One region of the Stenotrophomonas sp. YJH_SMC_123 genome, then DNA from elsewhere that is predicted to be linked to it. Evidence: predicted binding sites of a transcription regulator. Region 1 holds the regulator's gene; the other holds the start of a gene.

Region 1 (7,240 bases):
GCTTTTCCGGATCGATGCCGGCGCCATCGTCCTGCACCTCGATGCTGACGTAGTCACCTTCCTGCTGCGCCGACAACCGCACATGGCCCATGCGCGGCTTGCCCTGCGCTTCGCGCAGGTCGGGCATTTCCACGCCATGGTCGATGGCGTTGCGGACCAGGTGCACCAGCGGGTCGGCCAGCGCTTCGACCAGGTTGCGGTCGAGCTCGGTTTCGGCGCCGATCAGCTCCAGGTCCACTTCCTTCTTCAGCGAGCGGGCGACGTCGCGGGCGACCTTGGGGAAGCGCGAGAATACCTTGCCCACCGGCTGCATGCGGGTGCGCATCACCGCCGACTGCAGGCGCGCGGTGGCGATGTCCAGGGTGGACACGGCGCGGTCCAGCTCCTCGTCGCGCAGGCGCGCACGCAGGGTCTTGAGCCGGTTGCGCGACAGCACCAGTTCGCCGATCAGGTTGACGATCGCATCCAGGCGCTTGGTGTCCACGCGCACGGTGTGTTCGGCTTCGGCCAGCGGCTTGGCGGCCGGCTTGGCCACCGGTGCCGGTGCGGCCGCCGGGCGCGGGGCGGCGATCGGTGCCGGCGCCACCGCAGCTGCGGGCCTGGCGCCGGGTGCGGCGCCGCCGTGCAGCTGGTCGAGCAGGGCTTCGAACTCATCTTCGCTGATCAGGCCGTCGTCGGCCTTCTTTGCCGGCGCCACCGCAGTCGGTGCGTTGCCACCGTGCAGCTGGTCGAGCAGCGCCTCGAACTCGTCGTCGGTGATCAGGTCGCCGGCACCGGCCGCCGGTGCGGCGGCAGCGGCGGCAGGCGCTGCTGCACCTCCATGCACGTCGAACTGGGCGATCAGGTCCGGCGGTGCATAGCCCGGCTCGGTGCCGGAAGACACGGCATCGAGCATCGACTGCAGGTAGTCCAGCGATTGCTGGGCGGCGTCGAAGTGATGGGCCTGCAGCACGGCCTGGCCGGCACGTGCAGCGCCCAGCGCTTCTTCAGCGGCGTGGCACAGCTCGACCATGGCGGTGACACCGAGGAAACCCGCGCCGCCCTTGAGCGTGTGGTAGCCCCGGAACACCGCGTTGAGCTGTTCGGTGTCCTGCGGTGCCTGCTCCAGCGACACCAGCTGTTCGCCGAGGCGATCCAGGATTTCCTGTGCCTCGATGATGAAATCGGCAGTGATGTCGTCGGATACCGCGCTCATGCTTACAGCCCCAGATCCGACAACAGGTCGTCGGCGTCGTTCTGCGAGACCGCGTGGCGGTCCAGTCCCTTCAGTGCCGGCCCGGCCAGTTCCGGGTCGGTGCGATGCTGTTCCGGCGGCAGGCCGAGCGCGCCGAAGCCTTCATGCACGCGGCGGACGATGCCGACCACGCGACGGATGATCTGCCCGGTCAGGTCCTGGTAGCTCTGGGTCAGGGCGATCTCGGTCAGGTTGTGGCGGATGCGCTCGAGCTGCACGTCCTGGCCTGGCTGCAGGCCTTCGGCGCGCAGCTGCTCGGTCAGGCTGCGGCATTCCTCGGCCAGGTCCAGGGTGCGGTGGGTGGCCTGTTCGGTCATCGCCACCACGTGGTCCAGACGTGCGCACGCATCGTCCAGTTCGCCGGCCTCGCTGGGCACGGTCGGCAGTTCGCCCAGGGCCTGCCCCAGCTCGCGGGCCAGCCGCGAGAGGCCGCTCATCATCGGCTGCGTGCGCAGCGCGACCAGTCCGTCGATGCGTTGCCGCCAGGCGGCTTCGTCACCGGACTCCAGGGCATCCAGGGCTTCCTGCAGGCGCAGGGCGAGGGCGTTCTTGTCGACCGTGGTATCCATCAGGCGCTGGCCGCCAGGCGTTCGAAGATCTTGCCCAGCTTCTCTTCCAGCGTCTGCGCGGTGAACGGCTTGATGATGTAGCCGTTCACGCCGTTCTGGGCCGCTTCGATGATCTGCTCGCGCTTGGCTTCGGCGGTGACCATCAGCACGGGCAGGGTCTTCAGCTTGGCGTCGGCACGGATCGCCTTGAGCAGTTCGATGCCGGTCATCACCGGCATGTTCCAGTCGGTGACGACGAAATCGAAGGGCTGGCTCTGCAGCAGCGACAGCGCGGCATGCCCGTCCTCGGCTTCGGCGGTGTTGGTGAAGCCCAGATCGCCCAGCAGGTTCTTGACGATTCGACGCATGGTCGAGAAGTCGTCGACGATGAGGATGCGCATGTTCTTGTTCAAAGCAGAGTTCCTTTGTTGTTCATTCCGGGCGGCCGGGGGCAGTCGCCTCGGGGATGTTCATTCTTCCAGGCCGGCGTCGACGGCCTCGAAAATCTTCAGGCGGCCGCGCAGGCGCAGCACGGCCTGGCCATGGATCTGGCAGACCCGCGACTCGCTCACGCCGAGCACCGCGCCGATCTCCTTCAGGTTCAGCTCCTGCTCGTAGTACAGCGAGAGCACCAGCTGTTCGCGCTCGGGCAGGTGGCCGATGGCCTTGCCCAGCTCACGGCCGAACTCGCCGCGCTCCAGCACCTGCTGCGGGGTCGGGCCGCCCTGGGCGACGGTATCCAGTTCGCCCTGGTCTTCGATGCGCGACTCCAGGCTCAGCACCTGGCCACGTGCGGCGTCTTCCATCAGCCTCAGGTACTCGGGCAGCGGCATCTCCATCGCGGCGGCCACTTCGGTGGCGCTGGCGGCACGGCCCGTGCTCTGTTCCAGGCGGCGGATGGTGGCGGCGGCGTCGCGTGCACGGCGGTGCACCGAGCGCGGCACCCAGTCGCCACGGCGGATCTCGTCGATCATCGAGCCGCGGATGCGGATCGAGGCATAGGTCTCGAACGAGGCGCCCTGGTCGGCGTCGTAGCTGCGCGAGGCTTCGATCAGGCCCATCATGCCGGCCTGGATCAGATCATCGACTTCGACGCTGGCCGGCAGGCGCGCGGCCAGGTGGTGGGCGATGCGTCGCACCAGGTCCGAATGCTGGGCGATGACCTCGTTGGCCGCCGAGCGCTGGACTTCCCTGTACTGGTGGGCTGCGCCTTTCATGCGGCCACCCCACGCTGCTTGAGGATGCGTTCGAGGAAGAACTCGACGCCACCGCGCGGTTCGGTCGGTGCCTGCCAGCGCGCGGTGCGGCGTGCGATCTCGGTGATCGCCAGCGCCGACGGGCTGGACGGATAGGCCTTCACCACCGGCTGCTGGCGCTGCACCGACAGGCGCAGCCAGTCATCCTGCGGCACGCAGCCCAGGTAGTTCAGCGAGACATCGGCGAGGAACTTCTCGCAGACGCGGGTCAGCTTCTCGTACAGCACGCGGCCCTCGTTCGGGTCGCGCACCATGTTGGCCACCACCTGGACGCGGTCCACGCCGCGCTCGCGCGACAGCACCTTGATCAGTGCGTAGGCGTCGGTGATCGAGGCCGGTTCGTCACAGACCACCACCACGGTGTCCTGCGCGGCCTGGCAGAAGGTCAGCACGCCGTCGGTGATGCCGGCGGCGGTATCGACCACCATGATGTCCAGCTCGCGTTCCAGTTCGGAGAACACGTTGACCAGGCCGACATGCTCGGCCGGGGCAAGCTCGGCCATGTGCCGGCGGCCGGAAGCGGCCGGGACCACCAGCACGCCGTTCGGGCCTTCGACGATGACGTCGTCCAGCGAGCAGCGGCCGGCCACCAGGTCGGCCAGCGTAAAGGTGGGGTTCAAGCCCAGGATCACGTCGATGTTGGCCAGGCCGAGGTCGGCGTCCAGCAGCAGCGTGCGCTTGCCCATGCCGGCCAGCGCCACCGCCAGGTTGGCGGACACATTCGTCTTGCCCACGCCGCCCTTGCCGCCGGTCACCGCGATGGTGCGCACAGGGCCGAGCGGCTCGCTGCGGGTGGCCGACAGCGGGAAGGTCTTGGTCAGCTTGGCGTACTCACGCGACGGCATGGTTCAACTCCGGGTTGCAGGGCATATCGGCCGCTCGGCGCAAATCTTCAAGGCGAAGTACAAGATTGGCTGCACTGGCCCGGTGCAGGTCCTCCGGGACGTCCTGGCCATCGGTCACCCAGGTGATCGGCAGGGCGTGGTCCACGGCCACCGACAGGGCGTTGCCGAAGCGGCCGGTCTCGTCCAGCTTGCTCAGCACCAGGCCCTGCAGGTTGGCCGCACCGAAGCGGCGCACCACCTCGTCCATGTCGCCGAAGCTGGTGTTGGCCGGCAGCACCAGCAGGGTGCGCACCTGGCGCGCGGCGCGCAGCCACTGCAGCTGGGCGGCCAGGGCACGGTCGCGCGGGCCCAGGCCGGCGGTATCGATCAGCACCAGCTTGTAGTCCTTCAAGCGTTCCAGCAGCTGGTCCAGGTCGGTGCCGCTGTTGGCCTCGTGCACGGCGATGCCGAGCTGGCGGCCGTAGCCATACAGCTGTTCACGGGCGCCGATGCGGGTGGTGTCGGTGGTGACCAGGGCGACGTCACGCGGGGCGTGCTTCTCGGCGAAGCGCGAGGCCAGCTTGGCGATGGTGGTGGTCTTGCCGGCGCCGGTCGGGCCGACCAGCGCGATCACGCCGCCTTCTTCCAGCGGGTCGACCGGGGCGATCGGCAGCTTGCGCGAGATCAGCCCCAGCATCAGGCCGCGGCCACGATGGGCTTCGGTTTCCAGCGGGATCTGCATGGCCACGTCGCGGGCCAGCCCGGCGTCGAAACCGTACTCGTCCATCAGGTCCAGCGCGGTGGCGCGCACCGGGCTGCCACGCAGGCGCTCATCGGTGAAGCGGTTCATCTCGCGCTCGATCACCTGGCGCATGCCGGCCACTTCCTGGCGCAGCTGGCGGATCTCGGCGTCGTCCTGGGCAACCACGGTCAGCGTCGGTGCCGGGGCCAGCATGGGGGCCGGGCTGGCCTCGATAGCGGCTTCGACCGCTGCCGGTTCGCTGGCGGCGATCCCGGGCTGCGCGTCGATCACGGCAGCGGTCGGCAGCGGCGGCGGCAGCACGGCCGGGGCCACGCTTTCGTGATGCGCCTCGTGCGGCGGGTCGATCTGGAAGCGCGCGCGGTTGGCCGGCACGGTGGCGGCCGGTGCAACGATGGCCTCGGCGAACGGGGCGAAGATCTGGTCCGGCGGTGCCGGTTCGTTGACGGCGGCGCGGGCCAGGGTGGCGGCGAAGCCGGTGCTGCCCCGGGTCGGCACGATCTCGTCGGCGCTGTCCAGGGTGCGGCCGGTGGCACCGACGGCGGCGCGGGCGAGGGCGGCCACTGCCGAGGTGGTGGCCGCGACCGGTTCCGGCGCCGGGGTGCTGCTGCGGCGGCGGGTGACGGCGGCGATCACCGCGTCGGCGGCGGTGCGCGGCTTGGGTGCCGGCGGCGGTGCGACGTCACGGCGCGAGGCTTCCAGTGCACGCTGCACGGCGCTCTCGTCGTAGTTGGCGGCGGCGACGATCTCGATGCCTTCCTCGATCCGGCGGTTGGACAGGATCACGGCGTCAGGACCATGTTCCTTGCGCACCAGGTTCATGGCCGAGCGCATGTCGGCGGCGACGAATCGTTTGATTTTCATGCTGTGGTCACGGGGCGAAGACGGCGGGGTGGCGGTCGGAGAACTCGGGTGGTCGGTGGTCTGCACGGTGCGGGTTCCCCTTGGTATCTGTCTGTTGCGTTGGTTCGAAAGTGGTGTCTGTTTTCTGGCGCATCGCAGGGCGGCGTCAGCTGATCGTTCCGACCAGCTTCAGGCGCTTGTCCTCCGGCACCTCGCTGTAGGCCAGGACCGACAGCGACGGAACGCTGTGGCGGACCAGGCGGGCCAGCGCGGCGCGCACCGGGCCAGGTACCAGCACGACCGCGGGCTCGTTGCGGGCTTCCTGCTTGCTGACACATTCGGCCAGGCTCTGGTGCAGTCGCTCAGCGAGTCCGGGTTCCAGCGCGGCGCCGTTGCCCTGCGTGGACTCCTGCAAGACACGTTCCAATTGCGGGTTGAGGGTGAATACCGGCAGCTCCGCCGACATTCCGGCGATCTCCTGCACGATGAAGCGGCCTAGTGCGGTGCGAACAGCGGCGGTCAGCACGGCCGGGTCCTGGCTGCTGGGCGCATGTTCGACCAGTGCCTCGGCGATCTTGCGCAGCTGGCGGATCGGAATGCGCTCGACCAGCAGGTTCTGCAGCACGCGCACCACCGCCGACAGCGGCAACGCCTTCGGCGTCAGATCTTCGACGAGCTTGGGCGCGCTCTTGGCAAGGTTGGCCAGCAGGTGCTGCACTTCTTCGTGGCCGAGCAGTTCCGGCGCGTGCTCACGGATCAGGTGCGACAGATGGGTGGCGACCACGGTGGCCGGATCGACCACGGTGTAGCCCAGCGTTTCGGCCTGGGCGCGCTGGTGCGGCTGGATCCAGGTGGCGTCCAGGCCGAACGCGGGGTCCTTGCCGGCGATGCCTTCCAGCGCGCCGAGCGCGCTGCCCGGGTCCAGCGCCAGCTCGCGGTCGGGGTGGATCTCGGCGGTGGCCACCGGCACGCCGTGCACCAGCACGCGGTAGCCGTTGGCCGGCAGTTCCAGGTTGTCGCGGATGTGCACCGACGGGATCAGGAAGCCGACATCCTGGGTCAGCTTGCGGCGCACGCCCTTGATGCGCGCCATCAGTTCGCCGCCCTGGTTGCTGTCCACCAGCGGGATCAGCCGGTAGCCGACCTCCAGGCCCAGCGGATCGACCGGGCGCAGTTCGTCCCAGCTCAGTTCGGCAGTCGGTGCCGGTGCGGCCGGGCGGCCGAGTGCGTTGAGTGCGGCGGCATCGGTGCCACCGCCTGCCGCATCGGCAGGCGGCGCCTTGCCCTTGCGGTACAGCTTCCAGGCGATGAAGCCGAGGATCGCGGCCAGCGTCAGGAAAGCGACGTTGGGCATGCCCGGCACCAGGCCGACCACGCCGATGATGCCGGCGGTGATCGCCAGCGCACGGTACTGGCCGAACACCTGGCCGGTCATGGCCTGGGCCATGTCCTGCGAGCGCGAGGCGCGGGTAACCAGCATGGCCACGGCGCTGGAGACCAGCAGGGCCGGCAGCTGCGCTACCAGGCCGTCACCGATCGACAGCAGGGTGTAGGTGGCGGCGGCTTCGCCGAACGGCATGCCATGCTGCAGCACGCCCACCGCCAGGCCGCCGAGCATGTTGATGAACAGGATCAGGATGCCGGCAATGGCATCGCCGCGGATGAACTTGCTGGCGCCGTCCATCGCACCGTAGAAGTCGGCTTCCTCACGCACTTCCTCGCGGCGCAGCTTGGCTTCTTCACGCGTCAGCAAACCGGCGTTGAGGTCGGCGTCG
Region 2 (7,240 bases), on a different contig from region 1:
CAACTGGGCCAGGAACAGCTGGCAGCCACCCTGTTCCCGATCGGCGACCTGGAAAAGAGCGACCTGCGCCGGATCGCGCGCGACGTCGGCCTGCCGACCCACGCCAAGAAGGACTCCACCGGCATCTGTTTCATCGGCGAGCGCGACTTCCGCGAATTCCTCGGCCGCTACCTGCCGGCCAAGCCCGGCCAGATCCTCGACCCGGCCGACGGCAGCGTGATTGCCGAACACCCGGGCGTGTTTTATTTCACCCTGGGCCAGCGCGAGGGTCTGAACATCGGCGGCGTGCGTGGCCGCCCGGCCGCGCCGTGGTACGTGGTTGGCAAGGATGTGGCCAGCAACGTGCTGTACGTGGACCAGGACCGCGACAGCAAGTGGATGCTGTCCGACCGCCTGCGTTCGGAAACCGCGCACTGGATCGCCGGCTCACCGCCGGCACGGCGCTTCGAATGCACCGCCCAGACCCGCTACCGCCAGCCCGACGAGCCGTGTACGGTCCAGGTGCTGGACGATGGCAGCGTGCTGGTCACCTTTGCGCGCCCGCAGCGTGCCGTTACCCCCGGTCAATCGCTGGTGCTGTATGACGGTGATGTGTGCCTGGGCGGCGCGGTGATCGCCGCCACCGATGCGCCGCTGGAACAACGCCTGCGCACCACCCCCTCCCCTTTTGAGGTAATCGCTGCATGAGTTTCACTGTCGACGACCGCGTCCTGGCCTTGGCCGGCATTGCCCAGGCCCTGCAGCAGGTGCGCCGCATCGCCGATACCGGCCATTCCGACGCCGCCGCCGTGCGCACCGCCGTGGACAGCGTGTTCCGCGTGGATGCGTCCTCGCCGCAGGCGGTGTTCGGTGACCGTCATGCACTGAAGTCCGGCCTGCGCCTGCTGCACAACTACTTCCGCAGCCAGGGCCAGGACCCGATGCTGCCCAAGCTGGCCCTGTCGGTGCTGCAGCTGGAGCGCCGCTTCGTGCAGGATGGGGCGACCGTGAACAAGGTCGCCTCGGGCATCGAGCGCGCCCAGCGCCAGGCCACCGAACTGGGCGACAGTGGCCACCCGGACGTACTGGCCAACCTCGGCGGCCTGTATGCCGACACCATCAGCCACCTGAAACCGCGGGTGATGGTGCAGGGCAACCCGCACTACCTGGGCCAGGCCGGCGTGGTGGCGGAGATCCGTGCCCTGCTGCTGGCCGCGGTGCGTTCGGCGGTGTTGTGGCGCCAGCTGGGCGGCAGCTACTGGGACTTCCTGTTCAGCCGCAAGGCGATGATCGAGGCCGTGGACCGCCTGCTGGCCTGAGGGTGTGGGGTCAGAGCCCTTTTCCATGGAAAAGGGATCCGACCCCGTTGCGCCTGCCCAAGGGGTCGGATCCCTTTCCGGCACGGAAAGGGCTCTGACCCCGAGGCCGCCAAGGTGCCGGAAAACCGGCGCATTCAGAATGCACTTCGAGGCACATCGACGTTAAAGAGAAAGGGGGTACGGCCGATACATCCTCCGTGCACCTCCCGAGAACGTCCATGTACTCACGCATTTTCATCCGTCTGGCCGCCCCCCTGGCTCTGACCCTGCTGCTCCCCTTCGCCATCGGTTTCGAATGGCCGGCCGCCCTGCGCTGGGCGATCCTGACCACGATGACGCTGAGCTGGCTCGGCTTTGCGTGGTGGACCACCCGCGCACAGGCACATCGTTCCCCCGAGCACGCCCGTGTCCTGCGCGAACAGGACCAGCTGCTGACCGAGCTGCGCAACTTCGTCGGCAACGAGATCGACGGTTCGCGTGGCGAAGTGGAACGCGCCCGTGACCTGATCCGCCAGGCCGTCTCCAGCCTGGGCGGCAGCTTCGATGCCATGAACCGCAAGTCGCGCCAGCAGAGCCAGGCCCTGTCGCGCATCGTCGACCGCGCCGGTGATGAAGGCAATGCCGGCCTCGACGTCGCCCGTTTCGCCCAGCACGCCAGCCATCGCATGGAACAGCTGGTGGAAGCGCTGGAACAGGTGAGCGGCCAGAGCAGCACCACCGTGCAGCACATCGACCAGATGGCGCAGCACCTGGATGGCATCTTCGCGCTGCTGGAAGACGTCAAGTCGATCGCCGACCAGACCAACCTTCTGGCGCTGAACGCGGCCATCGAAGCGGCGCGCGCCGGTGAAGCCGGTCGTGGCTTCGCCGTGGTCGCCGACGAAGTGCGCAACCTGTCCGAGCGCTCGACCACCTTCAACGAGCAGATCCGCAAGCTGGCGCACAGCTCCAAGGACGCCATCGCCAAGGTGCGCGAGACGGTTTCGCACATGGCCTCGCGCGATATGGACCGCTCCCGCGAAGCCCGCCAGGAAGCAGCAGCGATGCTCGACAACGTCGCGCAGATCAACGCCTCGCTGGGCGACGGCATGCGCGAAGTGTCCGAGTGCGCCCGTGCGATCGATGGCAGCGTGGCCGAAGCCGTGCGTGCCCTGCAGTTCGAAGACATCGCCACCCAGGCGCTGGGCGGTGTGCACACCCACCTGGACCGCCTGACCGCGATCAACCGCGAAGCGGTGGCCCTGCAGGAACTGCTGCACCGCAATGGCGGCGTGTTCGACGAAGAGATCGCCAGCGCCCTGCAGCGCACCGGCAATCGCCTGCGCGAGCTGCGCAGCGAATGGGAACGCCCGCCGCACAAGCCCGTCGCCCAGCAGAGCATGGGCGCCGGCACCGTCGAGCTGTTCTGATCCTGATGTCCGCTGCCCTCGCCGGCAGCCCGCAAGGCCCCGGTTCGTCCGGGGCCTTTGCCTGTAACCTGCCATTGGATGCATCCTGTACGCGCACCATGACCCTGATCCGCGCCCTGCCCGCCCTCACCGACACCGAGCGCCCGCGCAACGCGAGCGTGCGTGAGCAGCTGCAGCGGCTGGAAGACGTGGCCCGCGAGGAACTGCTCGAACTGCAGCAGCTGGCCGATGCGCGCCCCACCCCCTCCCGAGCCGACGATGAACTGCTGGGCCTGGCATGGGACCTGGGCCTGGATGGCGAAGCCCTGAAGTAGATCCACGTCCTGCGTGGATGGGCCGTCGTGATATCTGCACCTCTGCTTTGGCTGTCGCCTTTTAGGATTTGTTGCATAGCCTGAGGAAGGGGACGAGGACACACTGCCCACTCCCCCTGTCTCTCTGGCCTCCGCATGACGTTCAATCTGGAAGAAGCCCGCGAGGCTTTTGAGCAATTCCTTATGCTGATGGACGGCCAGATAGAATGGCTGGTCGCGCAGGCTCAAACGCATGGCATTGAACTGGATGGCAGCCCCGAAAGCCTCGACAGGCTGGAACGCCTCCATGACTTGATGGCAGCCACGCTGTCTGAGGACGAGCGGGACTCTCTGAGGGTCGTGTTCGCCCGATATCTAGGGGAGACCGTCAGGCTGGTGCACGGTGGGAAGTGGGCCCTGCCACTTGATGACCCTAAGGACATCCACTTCAACAGGCCCGTCATCATTGGGCACTCACGCTACCCCCTGTGTGAATTCAGTCCCATCCATGCGATTCACGCCTACTCGCTTCGCCGCCGCCCGGGGCTGATCAGAAGCATCGTAGCCAGCAGCGTTGATCCGCAGATCCTGGACCTAAGCGATCTCGCCGAAGAAGGTTGACCCAAGTCGCCCCCGAGAAACGCACGACCTGCTGCACGGACTCGCCCCCCTCGCGGGGCCGGCCACGGCTGCCCATGGCATGATTGCCCGGTCCCGTTCATGGAAGACCGATGGCCATCGCCCTGATCGCAGTGCTCCTGTTCGAAGCCGTCCTTCTGATGGCCTGGGTGGCCGGCTATTTCAGCTGGGTCATCACCCTGTTCAACGAACGCATCGCGGCGTCACCGGCCATGCAGGCCCGGCTTTCGCTGGGCAGCCTGGAACGTGACCTGCCGCAGGACAGATGGCTGCAACTGGCCTTCCATGCGCTGCCCGATGGCAGCATGGCGTTCCGCGAGAGCTTCGCACCGAGCTTCGGCCTGCGCTACTTCCCGGTGATGCGTGGACGAATCGTTCTCAACGCGCGACGGCACGAGGTGCGGGTGATCGGCCTGTGCAGCTGGTTCGTGGCAATCCTGTCGCTGCTGCTGTTGCCACTGGTGGCGATGCGCCCGATGGTGGCACCGATGCTGCTGGTGCTGCCGCTGTTCCTGGCCAGCTATCTGGTCCAGAAGCGGCGCTATGCGGCCATCGTCGAGGCCCTGCGCATGCAGTTGAAGGCGGAGTTTCCCAGGTAGTTCCACGCCATGCGTGGATGATCGCGAGCGCCAGGGCATCCGTGCCGGCCAACGGTCGGCACCCACCAGAGCTGGGCGCACCAGAGTCAGGCCACACCGCGCCGGCATCCGCCAGCGCAGACCCTCAGCGCACCAGCACCGCTTCGCCGCTGGCGTCGGTGCGCATTGGCGCCGGGCGCTGCTGGCGCAGCCACTGCGCCAGATCACGCGGGCTGAGCGGGCGCGAGTACAGGTAGCCCTGGATCTCGTCGCAGCCCTGGCGGCGCAGCATGTCTTCTTCCTGGTGGGTTTCCACGCCTTCGGCCACCACCTTCATGCCCAGCGCGTGGCCCAGGTGGACGATGGCCTGGGTGACTTCGGCCGTGCCCGAATCATGCAGCATGCCCTGCACGAAACTGCGGTCGATCTTCAGGCGCCCCACCGGGAAGCGATTGAGGTAATTGAGGTTGGAGAAGCCGGTGCCGAAGTCATCCACCGCCAGCGGCACGCCATGCCGTTCCAGCACGTCGAAGCAATGGCGCAGGATGTCGGTATCACGGATCAGCGCCGACTCGGTCAGCTCCAGTTCCAGCCGTTGCGGCGGCCAGCCATGGGCATGGCAGATCTCGATCACGCGCTCGGCGAAGCCGCGATCACGCAGCTGCACCGCCGACACGTTGACCGCGATGCGATCAAAGTGCAGTCCGGCACGGTCCCAGGCGGTCGCCTGGCGGCAGGCCTCGTTCAGCACCCAGTCGCCGATGCGCACGATCTCGCCGCACTTTTCGGCAATGGGAATGAACTCGGCCGGGCTGCAGTAGCCGATGCCGGGGCGGTGCCAGCGCAACAGTGCCTCGATCGCCGGTGGCTCGCCGTGGTGGGCGTGCAGCAGCGGCTGGTAGGCCAGGCTGAACTCGTCGCGCTCGATCGCCCCATGCAGGGCATGCTCGACGTCCAGCCGGCGCTGGATGCGGGCCAGGGCGTCCTGGCTGTAGTACTGGTAGGTGTTGCGCCCGGCTTCCTTGGCCGCATACATCGCGGCGTCGGCCGCGCGCAGCAGTGAGTCGAAATCGGTCTGCGCATCGCCCAGCATCGCGATGCCGACGCTGGCGCCGACTTTCAACGTGGTCTCGCCACGGCGCAGCGGCTCAGCCAGCGAGGCAATCAGCTTGCGGGCGACATGACCGGCATCTTCCGGCTCGGCCAGGTCGCGCAGCACCACGATGAACTCATCGCCACTGAAGCGGCCGAACAGGTCGTTGCTGCGCAGGTTCTGGTGCAGGCGGGTGGCTGCGGCCTTCAGCAGCGCATCGCCGGTGGCGTGGCCGAAGCTGTCGTTGATGGTCTTGAAGCCGTCCAGGTCGATGAACAGCATGGCCAGCGAGGTACCGCGGTCGCGTGCTTCCTCGATGGCTTCGGCGGTCTGTTCGCCGAGCAGTACGCGATTGGGCAGGCCGGTCAGCAGGTCGTAGTGGGCCAGCAGTTCGATGCGTTCGTTGGCTTCGCGCTCGCGGGTGATGTCACGGAACAGGACAACGAACCGCGGCGGCAGGCCGTCACGGCGGTCCAGTTCGATCAGCACCTGCACCCAGACGCGCAGGCCGGACTGGCGGTAGAAGCACAGGTCCAGCTGCTCGGGTAGGCCGCCGTTGGCGATACGGGCGAGCGCCGCCTCGAACGCGTTGCGCGAGTCCTCCGTGTACAGCGCCAGCGCCTGGTCGAGGGTGATCGGTTCCTTGCGCAGGCCATGGATGCGGTAGCACTCCTCGGTCCATTGCATGCTGCGGGTCTGCACTTCGATCTCGCAGCCGCCGATGCGGCCCAGCGCGGAGACCCGGTTCAGCAGTTCGGTGCGCCAGCGGATCAACGCATCGGTCTGGTGCTGTTCGGTGATGTTCTGTACCTGGCCGAGCAGGCGCTTGGGTTGCCCGTCCATGTCCAGCAGCGGCTGCATCCATAGCCGCAGGTGCTGCGAAGGCTCATGGCCGCGGGTCAGCTCCAGCTCGAGGTTGGCAGCGCGGCCATCGCGCCACAACCGCCGCCATGCCGCGCGCAGCGCGCCGCGGGAGCGTGGATGCAGCTGCTTCAGCCACCGCCGCTGGCCCGGAACGGCGCCCTGCTCCAGTGCCAGCAGCGAACGCAGTTCCGGCGACCACCAGAAATGCCCGCTGTTGGGATCAAACGACCAGCTGCCCATGCTGGCGATGCGCTGGGCCTCGCTCAGGTGCAGCTGCTGTTCCTGCAGCAGCGATTCGAGCTGCTTCTGCTGCTCGATATCGGTATGCGTGCCGACCATGCGCAGGGGCTGGCCATCGGCGGTGCGAGCGACCACGCGGCCGCGATCGAGCACCCAACGCCACTGGCCATCGGCCTGGCGGAAACGGAACTGTGCGCTGTACTGCTCGCTGTGCCCGCGCAGGTGCTCGTCGAGCGCGGCGCGCACCTGGGCGATGTCCTCGCCGTGCACGCGAGACAGCAATTCAGTGGCGGTCTCGTCGCCCAGCGCCGGCGTGCGCGCCACCCGGTCACTGGGGATGTCCCAGTCCCACAGGCTGTGGCCGGCGCTGTCCAGTGCCAGCTCCCAGCGCCCGCCCGCATCGACCGGCACCGGCTCGGGAATGCTCAGGGTGAACGCCAGCAGGTTGCCGGCACCGTCGTGCACCGCACGCAGGTGACCGTCGTAGTGCCCCCGCGGGCCGCCCGGCAGCGTGCAGGCAACGATGCCACCATCGGCGGCCATCAGGCGCAGATCTTCCAGCATCGGCGCATAGGCCGCCACGGTGGCCGGCAGGCCATGCTCGCGCGCGGCCGGATTGGCCGCCAGCGGGCGCCCGGCACGGTCGACGATGACCAGCGCCGACGCAAGCGGGTGCTGCAGCAGGCTGGCGATGATCCCTTGGTCCACGCGATCTTGCTCCGGATGACACGCCCGTCAGCGGGGCACGCAGTGGTTAACGGCGCCTGCGGCGGATAATTGAGTGGTCACGGCACGCTGCGGGGTAAGATGACCGGCGCCCCTGTCA

Evidence for each region. The regulator FliA, encoded in region 1, starts transcription of late flagellar genes. The targets are predictions, from matches to a motif close to TAAAGTTTNNCNNNCNNNGGCCGATAA.
Region 2: AC5P5W_RS16720 (methyl-accepting chemotaxis protein) is a predicted target of FliA. The motif match lies at 1,462-1,488, and genes of this name have one in related genera.

Annotation. Positions count from the first base shown of each region.
Region 1 is NZ_JCAFRM010000013.1:24,136-31,375, reverse strand. It holds gene AC5P5W_RS20200 (chemotaxis protein CheA) at 1-1,195, opposite strand, end outside; gene AC5P5W_RS20195 (protein phosphatase CheZ) at 1,198-1,803, opposite strand; gene cheY (chemotaxis response regulator CheY) at 1,803-2,195, opposite strand; gene AC5P5W_RS20185 (RNA polymerase sigma factor FliA) at 2,253-2,999, opposite strand; gene AC5P5W_RS20180 (MinD/ParA family ATP-binding protein) at 2,996-3,883, opposite strand; gene flhF (flagellar biosynthesis GTPase FlhF) at 3,870-5,486, opposite strand; gene flhA (flagellar biosynthesis protein FlhA) at 5,632-7,240, opposite strand, start outside.
Region 2 is NZ_JCAFRM010000008.1:18,693-25,932, reverse strand. It holds gene mnmA (tRNA 2-thiouridine(34) synthase MnmA) at 1-687, shown strand, start outside; gene hflD (high frequency lysogenization protein HflD) at 684-1,298, shown strand; gene AC5P5W_RS16720 (methyl-accepting chemotaxis protein) at 1,517-2,707, shown strand; gene AC5P5W_RS16715 (hypothetical protein) at 2,806-3,021, shown strand; gene AC5P5W_RS16710 (hypothetical protein) at 3,157-3,621, shown strand; gene AC5P5W_RS16705 (hypothetical protein) at 3,732-4,238, shown strand; gene AC5P5W_RS16700 (bifunctional diguanylate cyclase/phosphodiesterase) at 4,363-7,122, opposite strand.